4 regions of the Terrabacter sp. NPDC080008 genome follow, and region 1 is predicted to be linked to each of the others. Evidence: riboswitches for the same ligand, from Rfam matches in the RefSeq annotation. Region 1 holds a riboswitch; each other region holds the start of a gene.
The links. A riboswitch is a leader RNA that binds a small molecule or an ion and turns the genes downstream of it on or off. The one in region 1 is predicted to bind S-adenosylmethionine.
Positions count from the first base shown of each region.

Region 1 (4,932 bases):
GTGGCCGCGATGACGACCGCTTGACGGAGCTGCCCGAGCACGAGACCTGCGAGCGTGAGCGCGCCGAGGAGGACGGGCAGCAGGAACACCGCGGTGTTGCTGAACCCGACGGCTGAGACCACCGCGAGGGCAAGCACGACGCCGCGGCGCCACCCTCCATGGCGCAGGAGCTCTATGGACAGGGCGACGACCAGTGGGAGGGCGAGCGCGGCCAACACACTCTTGCCCTGCCACATGCGCAGGGCGAAGAAGTTGCCGAACGACGCGCCCGACGAGCCGGACATGAGCAGGTAGAGCACGGCGGCCGACAGCGCCAGCGGCCCGAAGGGGATCCGGCACACCGACACCAGCCACGTCATGACGAGGACCGCACCCACGGTGAACAGCGGCGCCGACACCACGTACGTGAGCGCCGCACCCGACTGCCCCGTCAGGTAGCCCACCGCGCCCACGAGCCCTTCGAGGCTGTGGATCGGGGGACGGTGGCCGTCGAGGGCCGGGAGGACCTCGTCGGTGAGCATCGTCTCCCGCATGGGGAAGTCACCGCGCTGCGACACCCACTGGGCCAGGTTGACGAAGTACGCGTCGTCGCCGTCGTGGCGCACCCCGATGGCGCTGATCACGCCGCAGGCCAGCGCCCAGAACCAACCGGTCAGCCAGAGGAGCGAGTCGCCGCCGGCCGACGGGCCCCGAGAAGGAGCCGACGCCGCCTCGGACGGCCGATCAGCGGGTTTCTGGGCCCCGGTCCGTCGGCGAGCTCGTGCGGCGAGCACGAGCCACGTGAGACTGCCCACTGCCAGGAACGCGACTGCCAGCGCAGGCCTCCCCAGCGTCGTCACCACGACCGTCACCGCGGAGGTGCCCACCGCGACAGCCCTCGTCGCGGGGGTGAGAAGCGCTACGGGCGTCTCGTCGAGATCGCCTGCGTGCCCGAGAGACGCGCCCGACCGCCCGACCTCGGGCATGGGGCGCAGCACAGGTGCGACGGCAACCAGCAGAACCGCGCCGACGACAGCCGCCGCGGCGGCGGCCGCGACGACGCCTGCGTCCGCGAAGAGGGCCGCCTGGTAGACGAGCGTCCATGCGCCGAAGAACACGATGGCACCGATGAGCACGGCCCTGGTGACCGTGCCCAGGAGGCTCTCGGGTGGCCGGTCGACGGCTCGACGCGCACGGAGAGTGGCGGACGTGAGGGACATGGGAGAGGCTCCGGTCGGACGGATCGGTGTGCTGTGAGCAACGACACCGGATGGGTGCTGTGCCGACCCGGTGCGCGGCGGAGGACCCCGAACCACGGACGGTCGCATCCCAGTGCCATGTGGACACTAGGTAACCAGATGACACGGACACACGGCGCACGGGCCCTGAGACGCCGCACCGACGGCGCTGAGCTCCGAACGCGCCGCTCGATGCCTACTTGAGCAGCTGGCGCGCCATGACGAGGCGCTGCACCTGGTTGGTGCCCTCGTAGATCTGGGTGATCTTCGCGTCGCGCATCATCCGCTCGAGCGGGAAGTCGCTCGTGTAGCCGGCACCGCCGAGCAGCTGGACGGCGTCGGTCGTGATCTTCATCGCGACGTCGGAGGCGTAGCACTTGGCGGCGGCCCCGAAGAAGGTCAGGTCCTTGTCGCCGCGCTCGGACTTGGCGGCCGCGACGTAGACCATCTGGCGGGCGGCCTCGAGCTCCATCGCCATGTCGGCGAGCATGAACTGGATGCCCTGGAAGTCGGCGATGCGCTTGCCGAACTGCTTGCGCTCCTTGACGTAGGCGACGGCCTGGTCGAGCGCGCCCTGGGCGATGCCGACGGCCTGGGCGCCGATGGTGACGCGGGTGTGGTCGAGGGTGCGCAGCGCGATCTTCAGGCCGTCGCCGACCTGCCCGACGACGCGGCCGCCGGGAAGGCGCACGTTGTCGAAGTGCAGCTCGCGCGTCGGACTGCCCTTGATGCCGAGCTTGCGCTCCTTCTCGCCGAAGGTGAAGCCCTCGTCGGACTTCTCGACCACGAACGCCGTGACGTTGCCGCCGCGCGGGCCGTCGGGGTCGGTGACGGCCAGGACGGTGTAGTACTCGGAGACGCCGGCGTTGGTGATCCACGACTTCTGGCCGGACAGCACCCAGCCGTCGCCGTCCTGCCGGGCACGGCAGCGCATCGACGCGGTGTCGGAGCCGGCCTCGCGCTCGGACAGGCCGTAGGAGAAGGTGGTCTCGCCCTTGGCCAGCGGCGGCAGGTAGCGGGACTTGACGTCCTCGTTCGCGGCGAGGATGAGCGGGAGCGAGCCGAGCTTGTTGACCGCCGGGATGAGCGAGGCCGACGCGTCGACGCGGGCCACCTCCTCGATGACGATGCAGGTGGCGAGCGCGTCCGCCCCGACCCCGTCGTACTCCTCCGGCACGTGCGGCGCGAAGAAGTCGGACGCGACGAGCGCGTCGTGCGCCTCCTGCGGGTAGCGCGCCTCCGCGTCGACGGCGGCGGCGTACGGGGCGATCTTGTCCTCGGCGACTGCTCGGACGGCCTCCCTCAGGGCCTCGTGGTCCTCACTGGTCCGGAACAGGTCGAAGTCGGCATTCGTGCTCACGGCCGGAATCCTACTCGCCGGTTCGGATTACTAGGACGTCCTCGTGATCGACGCCACGAGCGGGGTCGTATGCCGTGTCCGACGTCCACGATGAGGACACCCGTTCACGAGGGGTGGCCACGCATACGTACACTTCCCGGTAGGTCATGAGCGCCAGCGACAAGCCCCGGCTCGCTGGCCGGCAACCCTCCAACCGCGGTGGGGTGCCCCGGGTGAGGACCTGGCCCGTCGACGCCACCCGGCGCGCGGGCAAGCGCGGAGAGACCTCCCGAGAGACCCTCTCCCGCACCGACCCGTCGGTGCGCCGGCTGCCGAACCTGCAGTCCCGGTCATCGACACGACCGAGGAAGAGCACCACGCGATGACCGAGCCCAACTGGTCCTTCGAGACCAAGCAGATCCACGCCGGACAGTCCGCGGACAGCGCCACCGGCGCGCGCGCCCTGCCGATCTACCAGACGACGAGCTACGTCTTCAAGGACACCGACCACGCCGCGAACCTGTTCGGGCTCTCGGAGTTCGGCAACATCTACACGCGGATCATGAACCCGACGACCGACGTCGTCGAGCAGCGCATCGCCGCGCTCGAGGGCGGCGTCGGCGCGCTGCTCGTCGCCTCCGGGCAGTCCGCCACGACGCTCGCGCTGCTCAACATCGCCGAGGCCGGCGACCACATCGTCGCCTCCCCCAGCCTCTACGGCGGCACCGTCAACCTGCTGAAGTTCACCTTCCCCAAGCTCGGCATCGACGTGACCTTCGTCGAGGACCCGACGAGCATCGACGCCTGGCGCGCAGCGGTGCGGCCCAACACCAAGGCGTTCTTCGGCGAGACGATCGCCAACCCCAAGGCCGAGGTGCTCGACATCGAGGCCGTGGCCGCGGTGGCCCACGAGAACGGTGTGCCGCTCGTCGTCGACAACACCATCGCGACGCCCTACGTCATCCGGCCCATCGAGTGGGGCGCCGACGTCGTGGTGCACTCCGCCACGAAGTACCTCGGCGGCCACGGCACCTCGATCGCCGGCGTCATCGTCGACGCGGGCCGCTTCGACTACGCCAAGGACCCGGAGCGGTTCCCGAACTACAACACACCCGAGGAGAGCTACCACGGCCTCGTCTTCGCGCGCGACCTCGGCGTGGGCAGCCCGCTCGGGGCCAACCTCGCCTACATCCTCAAGGCCCGCGTGCAGCTGCTGCGCGACCTCGGCCCGTCGGCGGCGCCGTTCAACGCGTTCCTCATCGCACAGGGCATCGAGACGCTGTCGCTGCGCATCGAGCGCCACCTCGAGAACGCCGGGAAGGTGGCCGCGTTCCTGCAGGGCCACGAGCAGGTCGAGCGCGTGGTCTGGGCGTCGCTGCCGGACAGCCCGTCCTACGCCACGGCGCAGAAGTACGCGCCTCGCGGCGCCGGCGCGGTGCTCTCCTTCGAGATCGCCGGCGGCCTCGAGGCGGGCAAGAAGTTCGTCGAGGCGCTGACGCTGCACAGCCACGTCGCCAACATCGGCGACGTGCGCTCGCTCGTCATCCACCCGGCGTCGACGACGCACTCGCAGGGCCCCGAGGCCGACCGCCTCGCCGCCGGCGTCACGCCCGGCCTCGTGCGCCTCTCGGTCGGGATCGAGCACATCGACGACATCCTCGCCGACCTCGAGCAGGGCTTCGCCGCCGCCAAGGCCTGAGCGTCTCGCCGCGGGTGAAAACGGGGCGAAGCGGATCGGCACGGCTGGCACCATGTCAGCCATGCCGATCCGCTACCCCGCCCCGCTGCGCCCCGGCGACCGCATCGGCGTGACGTCGCCGAGCTCCGGCGTCCCCGACGCCCTCTGGGGACGGTTCACGTATGCCGTCTCGTGGCTGCGCGACCGCGGCTTCGAGGTCGTCGTCGGCGAGCTCAACCACGCGCCCTCCCACGTCAGCGGGCCGCGCGAGGCACGCGCGGCCGAGCTCATGGCCATGCTCCTCGACCCGACCATCCGGGCCGTCGTGCCGCCGTGGGGCGGCGAGACGTGCATCGACCTGCTCGACCTGCTCGACCTCGACGCCGTGGCAGCCGCCGACCCGACGTGGTGCGTCGGCTTCTCGGACACCTCGACGTGGATCACGCCACTCACCCTCACCACGGGGATCGCAACGATCCACGGGCAGAACCTCATGGACACCCCGTACGCCGTGCCGGACGGCATACGCCACTGGGTCGACGTCGCCTCGACCGAGGGCGGTGCGGAGGTCGAGCAGCACTCCCCCGGCCGCTACCGCTCCGGTGGGTGGGACGACTACGCCAGCGAGCCCAGGGTCACGACGATGACGCTCGAGGGCCGCGGCACGTGGACCCGGATCGACCCCGGCCACGAGGACG
Region 1 is NZ_JBFBLC010000006.1:56,951-61,882, reverse strand. It holds gene AB0316_RS16475 (DUF6077 domain-containing protein) at 1-1,199, opposite strand, end outside; gene AB0316_RS16470 (acyl-CoA dehydrogenase family protein) at 1,414-2,577, opposite strand; SAM riboswitch class IV at 2,720-2,839, shown strand; gene AB0316_RS16465 (bifunctional o-acetylhomoserine/o-acetylserine sulfhydrylase) at 2,909-4,255, shown strand; gene AB0316_RS16460 (LD-carboxypeptidase) at 4,308-4,932, shown strand, end outside.

Region 2 (4,932 bases), on a different contig from region 1:
TGCCGCAGCATGATCCAGAAGGTGTGCGCCGAGCAGGGGCGGCTGCCGGCGAAGGAGGTCGTGGCCCGGCTGTTCACCTACGGCACGCCGCACGGGGGTATCGCCTTCGACATCGGGGCCCTCGACTGGGCGCAGGAGGCGTTCGGACCGGCCGGAGCCGACATCTTCTCGCCGCCGAAGATGTACGGCTACCTCACGCCGGGCAAGCAGTTCGGCGACCTCCCCGGTCCGGGGGACGACTGGGATCCGCAGGCGCTCGATCCTCAGGTCCTGCCTCCCTCGCGCGTCTTCTGCCTCGTCGGCACCGACCCGAAGGACTACGGCCCGTCCCAGGTCGTCGTCGGCCCCAAGAGCGACGGCCTGGTCACCATCGAACGGGCGTACGTGCGCGGCGCCCACCGGTCCTACGTCCACCGGTCGCACTCCGGGCGCTACGGCGAGGTCAACTCCGAGGAGGGCTACCAGAGCCTGCGCCGCTTCCTCTTCGGTCGCTGGGGAGCGACCATCGCGCTCCGCGGTCTGCCGGCATACCCCTCCGACATGGACACCCGGCCGGAGGCCGACCGGTGGCCGGTCTGGCAGGCGGACATGAGCCTGACGATCCGCGGGCTGCCGATCGTGCTCAGCGAGCAGCTGGCCGAGCACTGGTGTCCGATCCAGATCAACCAGGAGCTGGCGCGACACGTCGACACGGCGGACACGCCTGTGCCACTGGCGAGCACGTTCCTCATGGACCCCCGCCACGAGGCGGAGCTCGCGCTCGAGCGCCACGAGCAGGCTCGGCCCCCGGCGCATGGCGGCAGGCTGCGCTACGTCCTGACGCTCCGCGTCTTCAAGCTCGTCGAGACCACGAGCGGCTTCCTCTTCGCGGACCACCTCGAGCAGGTGCCGGAGTGGGCCGACACGCTCATCGTCGACGTGGGGCCCGGCCAGGACGGCGACGGGCTGACGGCCTGGGCCGCCTGGAACAGCGAGGTCAGCGGCCCCATCGACCTCAACGACCCGATCACCGAGGGGCTCCCCCCGGGGCGAAGGGCTGCGCTCGCGTTCGAGCCGACGGCGGACGGGCAGACCTCTCGCGTAGAGCTGCCCGACGTGGCGAAGACCCTCCAGGTCCTGGGCGACCAGGCCTACCTGAGGCTCACCGTCACCGACCGGCTCGGCGAGACGAGGCCCTGACTGCAGATGCGTGGTCCCAGGGCGTCATCCACACCAAGGACCTCCGCGCCGAGCTCGACGCCCACTGCGTCCTGCTCGTCCCCCGGCCTGCCGGCGGGACGCCGCACCCGTGGCCGCACCGGCCGCGCTGTCCGGCACGGCCGCCGAGCTCACCTTTGCGTCACGACTCGCGCGGATGGTGAGCCGGGCAATCTCGACATTCGAAACGGGACCAAGCAGATTTCCTACCAGTTGGGTGGGGAATCTCTTCCTGCAAGAGCGGTAAGTCGACAGTGAATCCCACTGTCCCAGAATCGTTTTCGCTCACCGCGACATTGCGCCACCATGTGGCAATCCACTGCCTTTCGGTGGTCTGGCGCGGTTGCCTGCTTCGTGTCCGTGTGCGTACGCTCACCACAGGTCACGAGTTCCAGTGCACAGCCCCGGCTTGCTGGACAGCAACCCTCCTCCGCGGCGGGGTGCTCCGGGTGAAGACCTGGCCGGTCGCCGATGGCGCCGGCAAGCGCGGACTCGTTGATCGGGTCCCGGAGACCCGAGGAGCAGCGATGAGCGCACGGACGACCACCCTGGTGGCCCGTCGGCACGTCGACCTGCTTCGCGTCTCCAGCGCGCTCTGTCGTCGGTGACGCACCGCTCAACTCGCGTGCACTGACGCGACCGCGGGCGGGGCGCGCCCCGGACGCACGGCGATCCCGCGTGCCGTGGCGCGCCGACGCAGACCCCTATCCACGCCACCCGTCCCCGACGGGCGTGCCCGTGTCCCCAGGAGACCCTAAGTGTCCACCACCTCCGTCCCGAGAACCGCTCAGGCGGCACCTTCCCCATCCGCTCCTGCTCCACCGCCCGCGACGGCCGTACTCACCGCCGTGCCCGACACGTCGTCCGTCCTCACCGTGGTCCCTCGTCGCACGCCGTGGACCTGGGTAGGTGTGGCGGGCGTGCTCGTCCTCGTCGCGATGTTCGTCAACGGGCTCGCCACCAACCCCGGCTGGGAGTGGTCCACTTTCGCTGCGTACTTCGCCAGCGAGACGATCGTGCGCGCCCTCGGCACCACCATCCAGCTCACCGTGCTTGGGACCGTGACGGGTTTCGCCCTCGGAGTCGTCCTCGCCGCAATGCGCCTGTCCCACAACGGTTTCCTGCGCTCGGTCGCGTGGACTTACATCTGGGCCTTCCGATCGATCCCGCTCATCGTCCAGCTGCTCTTCTGGTTCAACATCGCCTACCTCTACCAGACCATCTCTTTCGGGCTGCCCTTCGGCCCCTCGTTCGGCAGCGTCGCCACCAACGACCTGTTCGGGGCCCTCGGCGCCGCCGTCCTCGGTCTGGCACTGCACCAGGCGGCCTACGCCGCCGAGATCATCCGCGGCGGCATCCTCGCGGTCGACGAAGGCCAGCGCGAGGCAGCCGCGGCCCTGGGCATTCCGCGCCTTCGCCAGTTCACCAAAGTCGTCCTGCCTCAGGCGATGCGCTCGATTCTGCCGAACGCCGCCAACGAGGTGATCAGCCTCTTCAAGGGCACCTCGATCGTGTCGGTGCTCGCGATCCCGGAGCTCTTCTATCAGGTGCAGGTCATCTACGGGCGCAACTCCCGGGTCGTGCCACTGCTGCTGGTCGCCACCGTCTGGTACATCGTGCTGACGACCCTGCTGTCGGTGGGGCAGTTCTACGTCGAGCGGCACTTCGCCAAGGGCAGCTCCCGCACGCTGCCACCGACCCCGCTGCAACGGCTGCGCGCGCGGCTGACCGGGTACTCCGCGCGGGCCACCAGCGCCCGCAGCGGGCGCGGCCGGACGGACAACTCCGGGACGGCGGAGGTGGCCCGATGAGCCCCACCAGCACAGCCGCTCCCGTCGTCGACCTGCGCGGCGTCACGAAGTCCTTCGGCGGCCACGTCGTCCTGGACGGGATCGACCTGCGGCTCGAGGAGGGCACGGTCACCGTCGTGCTCGGCCCCTCCGGCTCTGGGAAGTCGACGCTGCTGCGCACGATCAACCACCTCGAGAAGGTCGACCGCGGCCAGGTCCGCATCAAGGACACCCTCATCGGGTACCGGCAGTCCGGAGACCGGCTGCACGAGCTGTCGGAGCGCGAGGTCCTGCGCCAGCGCAGCCGTATCGGCTTCGTCTTCCAGCAGTTCAACCTCTTCCCGCACCTGACGGTCCTGGAGAACGTGGTGGAGGCGCCCGTGTCCGCCCAGCGGCGCGGTCGCTCGGAGGTGGAGGCGGAGGCCCGGCAGCTGCTCGCCCGGGTCGGCCTGTCCGACAAGGCGGCCGCGTACCCGCGGCAGCTCTCCGGCGGCCAGCAGCAACGCGTCGCCATCGCGCGGGCCCTCGCCCTGCAGCCCGACGTCATCCTCTTCGACGAGCCGACCTCGGCGCTGGACCCCGAGCTCGTCGGCGAGGTCCTCGACGTCATCAAGGAGCTGGCTCGCGACGGGGCAACGCTGGTGGTCGTCACCCACGAGATCGGCTTCGCCCGCGAGGTCGCCGACACCGTGGTCTTCCTCGACGCCGGCCGCCTCGTCGAGCAGGGGCCACCGGCCGAGGTCCTCGACAACCCACACCACGAACGGACGCGCGCCTTCCTCGACCGCGTCCTCTGACCCTTCGCCGCACCCTGCGGCATCCACACCCCCTCACCACGACTCGCACCGCCTCGGTGCCGAGAGGAGCTCCGCCATGTCCAACCACGACTCCCGCCCCGTCCACGCCGGCCCGGTCGCGACCACCTTCAACGCATCCCGCACCAGCCGGGCCTCGACCCTGCGGCTCACGCTCACCGGCTTCGCCGCCATCGCCGCGCTGACCGCGAGCGCCTGCTCCGGCCCCGCCGAAGCCAGCTCGTCAGGCTCCGCCGCCTCAGCCCGGCCCGGCGCCGCCGCGGCAGGCATCAACACCTCGCCGGCCCAGAAGCGGGTCACCGCCACCAAGGACGAGAAGGCGGCCGCTCTTCTCCCCGCAGCGATCCGTGAGCGCGGCACCATCACGGCTGCCAACGCAGGCGCCGGCGGCGGCACCCCGCCCCTCGTCTTCACCGCCGACGACGACAAGACGGTCATCGGCGTCGAGGTCGACCTCGCCCACCTCTTCGCCGACAAGCTCGGGCTCAAGGTCCAGACGCCGGCCACGAGCTGGGAGAACGTCTTCCTCGGGATCGACTCCGGCCGCTACGACGTCGCCCTGACCAACGTCACCGTCACCGAGGAGCGCAAGCAGAAGTACGACTTCGCCACCTACCGCAAGGACGACCTCGCCTTCGAAGCGCCCAAGGGTGGAACGTGGAAGGTCACCAGCGGCAAGGACATCGCCGGCAAGACCATCGCGGTCGGCTCCGGCACGAACCAGGAGAAGATCCTCCTCGACTGGAACAAGGCCAACGTCGCGGCTGGCCTCGCCCCGGCGAACATCAAGTACTTCCAGTCGCAGACCGACTACTACCTCGCGCTCGCCTCGCACCGCATCGACGCCTACTTCGGGCCCAATCCGAGCGTCGCCTACCACGTCGCCACGGGCGGCCAGACCGAGGCGATCGGTCACTTCTCCGGCGCCGGCGCGTCCCTCCAGGGCCTGATCGCCGTCCTGACGAAGAAGGGCTCGGGCCTGGCCGCGCCGTACGCCGCCGCCATCAACTCCGCCATCGCCGACGGCAGCTACGCCAAGGTCCTGGCCCGCTGGAACCTCAGCAGCGAGGCAGTCGCGAAGTCGCAGGTCAACCCTCCCGGACTGCCGAAGACCAGCTGAGCCCGGTCGA
Region 2 is NZ_JBFBLC010000008.1:26,463-31,394, reverse strand. It holds gene AB0316_RS19095 (hypothetical protein) at 1-1,179, shown strand, start outside; SAM riboswitch class IV at 1,578-1,690, shown strand; gene AB0316_RS19090 (putative leader peptide) at 1,725-1,805, shown strand; gene AB0316_RS19085 (amino acid ABC transporter permease) at 2,046-3,008, shown strand; gene AB0316_RS19080 (amino acid ABC transporter ATP-binding protein) at 3,005-3,784, shown strand; gene AB0316_RS19075 (ABC transporter substrate-binding protein) at 3,861-4,922, shown strand.
Region 2: it holds a riboswitch for S-adenosylmethionine, as region 1 does, so the genes downstream of both, AB0316_RS19090 (putative leader peptide) here and AB0316_RS16465 (bifunctional o-acetylhomoserine/o-acetylserine sulfhydrylase) in region 1, are expected to answer to the same signal.

Region 3 (4,932 bases), on a different contig from region 1:
AGCTGCTCGACGCGGGCCGGCAGCTCGGACATGGGCGGCGGGATGAGCTCGGCCTTCGGGCCCACCTTGCTCGTGTCGGGGGCGCCGAGGGTCTTCGGGTCGGTGGCGTCGATGACCTTCTCGCCCTTGCCACCCGGGCGCGGGACGACGAGGCCGGGAGGCGTCGGGCGCTTCTCCCCCGGTCGGGGACCACCGGCCCCCTCGTCCTCGAGGGCCTTCTGCGCGGCCTGGCGGAACGCCTCGTCGCCGTCGCGGTCGCCGAGGTCGACCGGCTTGCGGCGGGCTCGCTTGACCGCCGCGGCCGGGGCGTCCTCCGGCTCGTCGTCGTGCTCGTCGTAGCGACCGTCGTGGATGACGAGGGCACGCAGCTGCCGCAGCCGGGTGGGGATCATGGCGACCGGGGTGGCCGTGACGACGAGCAGCCCGAAGATGCCCAGCAGGACGAGCAGCACGAGGGCACCGACCGGCGAGACGGCCGCGGCGAGCGGGCTGGAGGCGAGGAAGCCGAGGATGCCGCCGGCGGCGCGCATGCCGTCGGCGCCGTCGGGCGGGTTCGGGATGCCGTCTGCAAGGTGTGCCAGGCCGCAGGCCGAGAACGTCAGAGCGATCGTGCCGACGATGATGCGGTTGGTCGCCGCGTCGTCCTGGGGTGCGCGCAGCATGCGCAGGCCGAGCGCGAGCAGGACCAGCGGCACGGCATACGCGACTCGCCCGAACGTGCCGGCGAAGACGGCGTGCACGACGTCGCCGAACGTGCCAGCAACGCCCCACCACTCGCGGGCGGCCACGATGACGGCGAGCGCGATGAGGGCGAAACCGATCCCGTCGCGGCGGTGCTCCGGCTCGAGGTCTGCAGCGCTGTGGCCGACGCGGCGCACCGCCCCGCCGGCCAGGTGGGAGACGCCCATCCAGGTGTTGCGGACGGCGCCGAGCGGGAAGGGCAGGCCGCCCCCACGCGCTTTCGTCGCGCCCTTGGCGGCCGGCTTGCGCGCGGCGGGCTTGCGCTGCGCGGGCCGGGTGGAGCGGGCAGCCGGAGGGCGTGACGAGGCACCGCCGGACGACCCCTTGGCGCGGGTGGCCGCGGCGGTGGTCGGTCGCTGGCTGGTGGAGGGACGTGACGCCATGCTGGCACGGTACGTCACCGCACCCCTGAACTCACGCGTCACACGCGCACCAGGGGGTGATGGGTGTCCGCACCGATGCAGGCCCGGGCCCGAGGGGCGCTCCTACGCTGGAGAGGTGAGCGCGGGGCCACCCCCGAGCGAGGGACCGGACGCGGGCAGGGACCTCACACCGTCCGGAGGGGCCGGCCTGCGCGCGCTGCTCGAGATCGGCCCCTTCCGCAACCTCTTCGCCGCCGGCACCGTCTCGAGCTTCGGCGACTGGCTCGCCCTGCTCGCGACGACGGCCCTCGCCGCCGAGCTCGCGCCCGGTGGTGTCGCCGAGTACCTCGCTGTCTCGGGGGTCTTCGTCCTGCGCATCGCGCCGGCCGTCGTGCTGGGGTCGCTCGCCGGAGTCGTCGCGGACCGCCTCGACCGCCGCCTTGTGCCGCCCGACCGTCTCGAGCTGGCCAACCAGCTCGGCCTCGTCGGCAGCTACGGCACCGCGCCGGTCGCGGCCGTCGCCTTCTCCGGCCTGTCGCTGCTCGCGGCTCCCCCGCACTCGCTCCTGCCGGGGCTCGACCCTCAGGGCACCTTCCTCGCGATGTACGTCAACGGCGCGACGTTCGTGCTGAGCGCCGTCATCGTCTGGCGCACGACCTTTCCGGAGCGTGGGGCCGGCGAGACGCTCGCCGGTGAGTCGATCCTGCGCACGGTCACCGACGGGCTGGTCGTCGTCAGGGAGCGGCCGTTCGTGCGCGGCCTCCTCGCCGGGATGACGGGCACCTTCGCCGCAGGAGGGTTGGTCATCGGTCTCGCGACGCGCTTCGCCTCGGACCTGGGGGCGGGCGCTCCCGGCTACGGCCTGCTCTTCCTCGCCGTCTTCACCGGCATGGCGGCCGGGATCGTCGGCGGTCCGCGGCTGCTCGCCGGCTTCTCGCGCCCGCGCGTCTTCGGTGCCGCCCTCGCGAGCGCAGGGGTCCTCATCCTGCTGCTCGCACTGCTGCCCGCGATGGCGGCCGCCCTGCCGCTGGCCGTGCTGCTGGGCGCCGTGATCGGCGTGGCGTGGGTCGTCGGCTACACCCTGCTCGGCCTCACCATGGAGGACGAGGTGCGCGGCCGCACCTTCGCCCTCGTCCAGTCGCTCGACCGTGTCGTCCTCGTGCTGGTGCTCGCCGCCGCGCCACTGCTCGCGGCAGCCTTCGAGGCGCTCCTGCCGTTGCCCCACCGCTTCCGCCTCGGGCCGCTCAGCCCCACCTATACCGGCGCGACGGCCGCCTACCTGCTCGCCGGCCTCGCCCTGGTCGGTGCCGGACTGGCCGCCTGGCGCACGATGAACGACAGACCCGGGCTGAGCGTCCTTGCCGAGGTGCGCGACGTGCGGCGCCGCCGTCGGCTCTCGGACCGCGGCGGCCCGCCCTGACCGGCCGGACCGGCGCCGACCGGCACCGACCCCCTCGTCTCGGATGGCGACACAGCTGGACCGACCGGTGGACAGGGCGAGAGCCGCACGCCTATCGTCCTGCGCAGGTCATGAGTGCCAGTGACAAGCCCCGGCTCGCTGGCCAGCAACCCTCCTCCGCGGTGGGGTGCTCCGGGTGACGACCAGGCCGACCTCGGCTCCGTTCGCGTGATCGAGGTGGGCAAGCGCGGACCCGCACCGGGTGGGTCCCACGACCCAGGAGCACAGCCATGTCGGTCCTTCCCTCGACCCACGTCCTCCCCTCGCCCGCCGTCCCCGCGGCCCCCTCGGCAACCCCGTGTGGCGGCTCGCCCGCACCGGCGGTCCGTACGCGTGTGCTGCACGCCGTGCCCACGGTGGAGGCGCTCCCCACGGTCGTCGGCGCGGGACTGCGGGTGCCCACGCTCCACGGCGACACGGCATACGCCAACCTGGACCATGCGGCCTCGACGCCCGCGCTCGAGACGGTCAAGGCGGCCGTCGACCGGGCGCTGGAGACATACTCCTCGGTGCACCGCGGGGCCGGCTTCGCCTCCCGCCTGACGAGCGCGTGGTACGAGCAGGCGCGTGCCGAGGTCGCCACGTTCGTCGGCGCTCGCCCGGACGACACGGTTCTCTTCACCCGCACGACGACCGACTCCTGGGCGCTGCTGAGCAAGGCGCTGCCGAGCCGCACCACGGTCTTCGTCTTCGGCAGCGAGCACCACTCGACGCTGCTGCCGTGGGGCCGCTCCCGAACCGTGCGGCTGCCCGTTCCGCAGACGCTCGACGACGCGTACGCCCTCCTCGAGGAGGCGCTCGTCGACCACGCGTCCCGGCACCGTCTCGTGGTCGTCACGGCCGCCTCGAACGTCACCGGCGAGGTCTGGCCCGTCGCGCGCTTCGCCCACCTCGCGCACGCCCACGGAGCCCGGATCGCCGTCGACGCCGCCCAGCTCTCGGCCCACCGCCGCATCGACCTCGCGGCGTGGGACGCCGACTACGTCGCGTTCTCGGGGCACAAGACGTATGCCCCCTACGGCGCCGGCGTGCTGGCCGGACGGTCCGACTGGCTGGACGCCGGCACCCCCTACCTCCTCGGCGGGGGCGCCACCCGCTCGGTGACCGAGGACGGCACCGCCTGGGCCACCGGCGCCGCCCGGCACGAGGGCGGCAGCCCCAACGTCATCGGCGCCATCGCCTTGGCGGCGGCGTGCGCGACGCTCCGACGGCACGCGCGGGCCATCGAGCAGCACGAGAGCCGACTCCTCGCCCGGCTGCGCGACGGCCTGGATGGCGTGCCGGGGGTCGAGGTGCTCTCGATCTTCGGGAACGACAGCGACCGGGTCGGCGTCGTCGCGTTCACGGTCGAGGGCTGGGACTCGGCCCTGGTGTCGCAGGTGCTCTCGGTCGAGCACGGGATCGGCGTGCGCGACGGGAAGTTCTGCGCCCACCTGCTCGTGGACGAGCTCCTCGAGGACCCGTGGGGCGAGGGGCCCGCCACTGCCGTGCGGGCCAGCATCGGCCTCGGCAGCACCCTCGAGGGCGTCGAGCGCCTTATCACCGCGGTCGCAGGGCTCGTGGAGCACGGCCCCGCCGCGACGTGGACCCGGACGTCGGCCGGCTGGGTCGTCGAGGGACCCGACCCGCGGGACGTCGAGGTCGAGCGCCCCTGGTGACGGCCGCGGCTCAGCCGGCCGGCAGGGCGTAGCTCGCCCACACCGCGGCGTGGTCGGCGTGGTTGTAGGCCACCTGCCCCGCGGCGATCACGGTCAGCCCGCGGCTCAGCAGGTGGTCGAGCTGGACGTACGCGGGCAGCCGCTGTCCGGCGAACGGCCACGTGCGCACCCAGCCGTCCCCGTCAGCCCGCTGGGCGTCGACGAGGCCGTCGGCGAGGTCGCGGAAACCGGGGTGCCCGAAGTCGGCGTTCAAGTCGCCGGCCAGCACGAGCGGCTCCTGACGGGGGGCGGCCTGCACCCACGCCTGCAGGGTGCGCAGCCCAGCGCGCCACTGGCCGGTGTCGCCCGGCAGGGGCGCGACCGGGTGCGCCACCTTGAGGCGGACCTGCCCGCGCGGCGTCGACACGTCGAGCTCCGGCTGCACGCTCGGCGTGTGCTGGCGAGCGGGGTCGGCGCCGAGGTCGCGCACGGTGACCGGGAAGCGCGAGAGCACCATGGTCCCCGTGAAGTCGCCGGGGCGCGCGACCCCCTCGCGGCGGCTGAAGTAGTCGCTCGCGCCCACCTCGTCCAGGCGGCGCAGCATCGCGGGCGTCGCCTCGGTCAGGACGAGCACGTCGACCGAGCGGTAGCGCACGGCCTCCATGAGCTGCTCGGCGTTCGCGGAGCCGATCCACGTGTTGGCCGCCATGACGGTCAGGGCCCGCTCGGCCTT
Region 3 is NZ_JBFBLC010000012.1:10,709-15,640, reverse strand. It holds gene AB0316_RS20710 (DNA translocase FtsK) at 1-1,124, opposite strand, end outside; gene AB0316_RS20705 (hypothetical protein) at 1,240-2,523, shown strand; SAM riboswitch class IV at 2,630-2,756, shown strand; gene AB0316_RS20700 (aminotransferase class V-fold PLP-dependent enzyme) at 2,793-4,220, shown strand; gene AB0316_RS20695 (endonuclease/exonuclease/phosphatase family protein) at 4,231-4,932, opposite strand, start outside.
Region 3: it holds a riboswitch for S-adenosylmethionine, as region 1 does, so the genes downstream of both, AB0316_RS20700 (aminotransferase class V-fold PLP-dependent enzyme) here and AB0316_RS16465 (bifunctional o-acetylhomoserine/o-acetylserine sulfhydrylase) in region 1, are expected to answer to the same signal.

Region 4 (4,932 bases), 280 kb from region 1:
TCTCCTGCAACAGGGTCTGCACGCGTGAGAGCTCGGTCTCGAACTTGCTCGCCTCCGCCGCGTCGAATTCCTTCCCGCCCCGGTGGGAGCTGATCACGACGAGCTTCGCGCCACGCAGGACGCACTCCTCGGCCGCTCTCTTGAGAGCCGCGCGACCTTCTTTGGTGGCGACATATCCAACGACGATGGCCACTTCCCGGACCTCCTTGGGACGGAAACGAGCAGTGGTCGCACCGTACCCGAAATCGCCTTCCCCAGCGCGCCGCTGGGACGCGGCGCCGCGCACGCGTTCCGCCGCGTCTGCCGGCGGCTCAGCTCCCCGGCTCCCTCGGGCTGCGGGATGGCGCGGCGACTCCCCACAAGCGTCAGCGCGGCGGGCGGCCGAGAGCCTCGCGGACGATCCGGCCCACCTGGTCCTCCTCGATGAGAAACCCGTCATGCCCGAAGTCCGAGACGATGTGCTCGCGCTTGGACGCCGGCAGGGCCTCGTGCAGCTCGTCGGAGAGCCGCGGCGGGTAGAGCCGGTCGGTGTCGACGGACACGACCGTGCAGTCCGCCGTCACCCGGGCCAGGGCCGCCCGGAGGCCCCCGCGGTCTCGACCCACGTCGTGCGAGTTCATCGCCTCGGTGAGCACGATGTAGGAGTTGGCGTCGAAGCGACGCGCCAGCTTGCCGGCGTGGTGGTCGAGGTAGGACTCGACGGCGAAGCGGCCGCGTGCACCGGCTCGCAGCGGGTCCTCGCCGAGCTGCGGCTCGCGCCCGAAGCGCTGCCCGAGCTCGGCCTCGGTGCGGTAGGTGATGTGGGCGATGCGGCGAGCGAGGCCCAGGCCGGCGTCGGGCTGACGACCGCTTCCGTAGTAGTCGCCGCCCGCGAAGTCGGGGTCGTTGCGGATGGCGAGCAGCTGCGACTGGCACCACGCGATCTGGTCGGCGGTGGCGTAGGGCGTCGAGGCCAGGACGATGCAGCGCTCCACGGCGTCCGGTCGCCCGACCGCCCACTCGAGCGCACGCATACCGCCCATCGAGCCACCGACGACGGCTGCCAGGCGGTCGATGCCGAGCTGGTCGAGCAACCGGCGCTCGGCCGCCACCTGGTCGCGGACGGTCACGTAGGGGAACCGGCTCCCCCACGGCCGGCCGTCGGACGCGAGGCTCGAGGGGCCCGTGCTCCCCTGGCACCCGCCGAGGACGTTGGCGGCGACGACGAACCACCGGGAGGGATCGACCGGGCCGTCAGGTGAGATGAGCGAGTTCCACCAGCCGGGTGATGCGTGGCCGGCGCCGGCCTCACCCACCACGTGGCTGTCGCCGGTCAGGGCGTGCTCGACGAGGATGACGTTGTCACGGGACTCGTTCAGGGTGCCCCAGGTCTCGTAGGCGATGCGCACACCCGGCAGCACGCCGCCGCGCTCCAGCTCGAGGTCACCGACGTCGGCGAAGCGGCGGTTGCCGACCGGGTCGCCCTCGCGCCAGGCGCCCGAGCCGTCGAGGCCGCGCGCCTGACCCGGAAGGGAAGACGCGCGCGCGGTCGGGAGCGAGGTCACGCCCGCATGGGGTCCGGTGCGGACGGCACGTCGCGTGCCCTGCTGCCGATGCGTGACGGTCATCGAGATAGAACTCCTCGTGCTCGCGCTTGCGCACACCGGGAGACGGTGCGGCCAGGTCCTCACCCGGGGCACCCCACCGCGAAGGAGGGTTGCCGACCAGCGAGCCGGGGCTTGTCGCTGGTGCTCATGACCTCGGCCAACCTTACGCGAGCCGGCCCCGAGCCCCCATCCGGCCGTCCACGAACTGGACGCCTTGCCGGCTCAGGCGCAGCGACGCGGGCGGATGCCGTGGTCGAGCGACTGCCGCACGAGCAGGCTGAGCCGGTGCTCCGGCTCGAGCTCGAGCGCCTGGTCCACGGCCACGCCCGCTCGGGCCCCGTCGCCGACCCACCAGGCCAGCGACGCGAGCACCGACAGCACCGGCGCCGCGTGCGCACCGGGAGTCGCGCGGCAGACCTGCTCGAGCCGGCTGAGGACGAGTCGGGACGCGACGGCCTCGTCCCACCCCTCCAGCGCCGCCGCGGCTTCGAGGTCCTCCACGTCATCGGCTCCATCCAGGGCATCCAGGCGATCGAGGCGCGCCCTGGCCTCGAACGCCTCGTCGGGCTCATCGCCCAGGTCTCCCGGCCAGGCGTCCACAAGGGGATCGTCATCACCCGCTGCCGAGGGGAGGCGCAGCCCCGGCCCGAGGAGCTCGGCAAGCAGCAGGAGCAGCTCCTCGGGGAAGCCCTGCAACGGCACACTCCCCGGGCAGAGCCAGCCGACGAGAGCGTCGCGCACCTGCACGTCGCGCAGCGGACCGACCAGCGCGGGCAGCAGGTCGTGGAGATCGGCAGCATCGGCCGCTCCGTGCAGGACCGCTGCCCACGCGGTGAGCGACTCGTCGACGAGCAGCCGGCGGTCCCCGGGGTCCCCGCCCTGCAGCAGGGTCAGCCCGCGCCCGCCCCCAGACCGACGGGGACGGGACGTGTCCGGCCGGTCCAGGAGTCGGCCACCGGCGGCGGCATACCTCCGCTGCCAGTCGTCGACGGCTCGGGACATGCCCCGGTGGCGCGGGTCGCCGGGCGACAGCGGCGCCACCAGGCGGGCGAGCCCCTCCCGATCCGGCAGCACGGCGTGGCCCAGCGCGACGTAGTCGGCGACCGCCGCAACGTCTGCCTGCGCCGGCAGCAGCCGACCTTCGTCGGGGCAGCAGTCGCAGCCGACGGAGCGCCACCGACCATCACGCACCACGAGGCGCTCGCGCACCAGGACGCGGTCCCACTCCATGGCGTCGGCCAGCGCCTCGAGCAGTGGCATGGCCTCGTCGGCCTCCTCCTCGAACGCCACCAGGGCGACGGACGAGGGATCGTCCTGCAGGAGGGTCGGCACCGTCTGGGCTGCCGCCTCGGCCGCCACCTCCGGCGGGACGACGTCGAGGCGGGCCAGCAGGCCGAGCCGCTTGCCGTGGAAGCCGACCACGACGACGCTGCTGCGCGGCTGGAACCCGAGGTGGAAGGGGATGACGGTCAGCAGCTCGGCCGGCCCGGACAGTGAGATCTTCGGCATGCCGAGAGCCTCCTCCCGTCCCACCCACAGCGGCAGGGGGCCGGTTGCGGCCTGTGGAAGACCCTCTCTGGCCTCGGAGGGGTGTGGAGGAGGCACCGGAGCACCACGTGCCAACACCTGCCCACCGGTCGCTCCGGCTCAGCGCTCCAGGCGCTTGCGGACCGACTCGAGGACGAAGTCGGTGGCGGCCTGGCGCATCCCCTCGGGCAGCCGGACGTGGTCGCCGTGCCCGGCGTCCCCTGGGCCCGCGGCGGCCCCGGTGACGTCGCGGTCTGCACGGGGCGTGTCACCTGCGGCCGCCACGATGGGAGCGCCGAAAGCGACCGGCGCGTCCCCAACCGCCTCCACCGAACCAGGAACCGTCGTTCGCGACGCGCCGGACGTGCTGGAGGTCTCCGCGCCCCGGCCGCGACGGCCGCAGGCACCGGAGAAGCCCTGGCCGGCCTCCCAGGCGAGGAACCGGTCGGTCTCCTCGACGAACGCCTTGACGAGCCAGGAGATGACGACGGCGTCGTCCGCCGCGCCGAGCACCGGCAGCACCGCCTCGGGCAGCAGGTCGACCGGAGAGGCGACGTAGGCCACCGCCCCGGCGACGAGACCCAGTCTCTTGAGGGTCGTGCCGGCATACGTCCCCTGGACGGTCGAGCGCACAAGGCGCGGGACCGCCTGCACCCGCTCGGGCAGGCTGGGCGCGCCGGGGCGCGTCGAGGCACGGACGACGGAGGCCACCGTGGCGGCCAGCTTGAGGCGTGAGGCGGTCTTCACGACCCACCCAACGAGCAGCACGGCCGAGCGATTCCCGCCGACGGGCGCGGGTGCGGGTGAGTGATGTGCAGTCTCCTCACGATGATGCCCATGGTGGCGGCGTCAGCGGCCGTAGGTCTCGACGGGCGGGAACTCGCGGACGGCCTGACGACCGATGCCGTTCAGCATGTACACGTCGACCGCTGCGCCGACGAGCCCGCCGACGAGGGGCACCGCCCGGCCGAGTCGCGCGAGGCTCCCCTGGCCGATGCGGCCGAGGAGGCGGAAGCCGACCGCCTTGTTGAGCACCATGAGCGCGGGCGCCGGGAGCCGGTCGGTGGCGAGCGCCGACAGCTTGCCGCCGGCCACGCGGAGTCCGGCCTTCTTCAGCAGGTCGTCGCTGTCGGCTCCCGCCAGCGTCAGCAGCACTGCCGAGCGGATCTCCGGCTGGTCGATGTCGTAGCCACGCAGCTTGGCCGTCGCCGCGGTCATCCGGGTCGCGAGCAGGTAGAACTCCAGGACGTTGGCCGGGAGGGACACGACCATCGTGAAGAAGCCGCCGAGCCCGGTCGCGAAGCCCCCGATGGCGCCGAGCTGTCGGTGGTCACGCCGGATCACGCGCAGCGCCTGGTCCACGTCACCGCGGGCCTGCTCGAGCGCCGAGGCGGCCACCTCGTGCGCGGAGTCGAACGGTCCCCTCCCGTCGATGCCCACGTCGAGCAGACGCTCGACGAGCCTGGTCGCCGCTCCGGAGAGGCCGCCGCTGTCGCCCGACCGGCCGGCCTTGCTCAGGGCGCCGTCGGCTCGGCTGCCGCGCACCTGCGCGGCCGTCGCGTCAGAGGCCTCGACCGCCTCGTTCCTGCCCCATCCGAAGAGACCCACCGGCTCCACCTTCCGTGTTCGACGTCGCGATCCCACTGGGTGCGACCGGTCGAACCGTACCCACTCCACGTCCGGGGGCCACCGGGCCGCCGGCCGTCGGTCCCGTCTCATAGGGTCGGGCCATGTCCGAGAGCGAGTCCATGCCGCCCATCCTCGGGGTGCCCTTGAGCGACCTGCGCCGCTGTCGCACGTCGGTCAAGTGGGGGGTCCA
Region 4 is NZ_JBFBLC010000006.1:335,793-340,724, reverse strand. It holds gene AB0316_RS17740 (universal stress protein) at 1-193, opposite strand, end outside; gene AB0316_RS17735 (homoserine O-acetyltransferase) at 366-1,607, opposite strand; SAM riboswitch class IV at 1,625-1,739, opposite strand; gene AB0316_RS17730 (DUF4192 domain-containing protein) at 1,809-3,095, opposite strand; gene AB0316_RS17725 (YkvA family protein) at 3,234-3,860, opposite strand; gene AB0316_RS17720 (EcsC family protein) at 3,963-4,721, opposite strand; gene AB0316_RS17715 (aminotransferase class I/II-fold pyridoxal phosphate-dependent enzyme) at 4,844-4,932, shown strand, end outside.
Region 4: it holds a riboswitch for S-adenosylmethionine, as region 1 does, so the genes downstream of both, AB0316_RS17735 (homoserine O-acetyltransferase) here and AB0316_RS16465 (bifunctional o-acetylhomoserine/o-acetylserine sulfhydrylase) in region 1, are expected to answer to the same signal.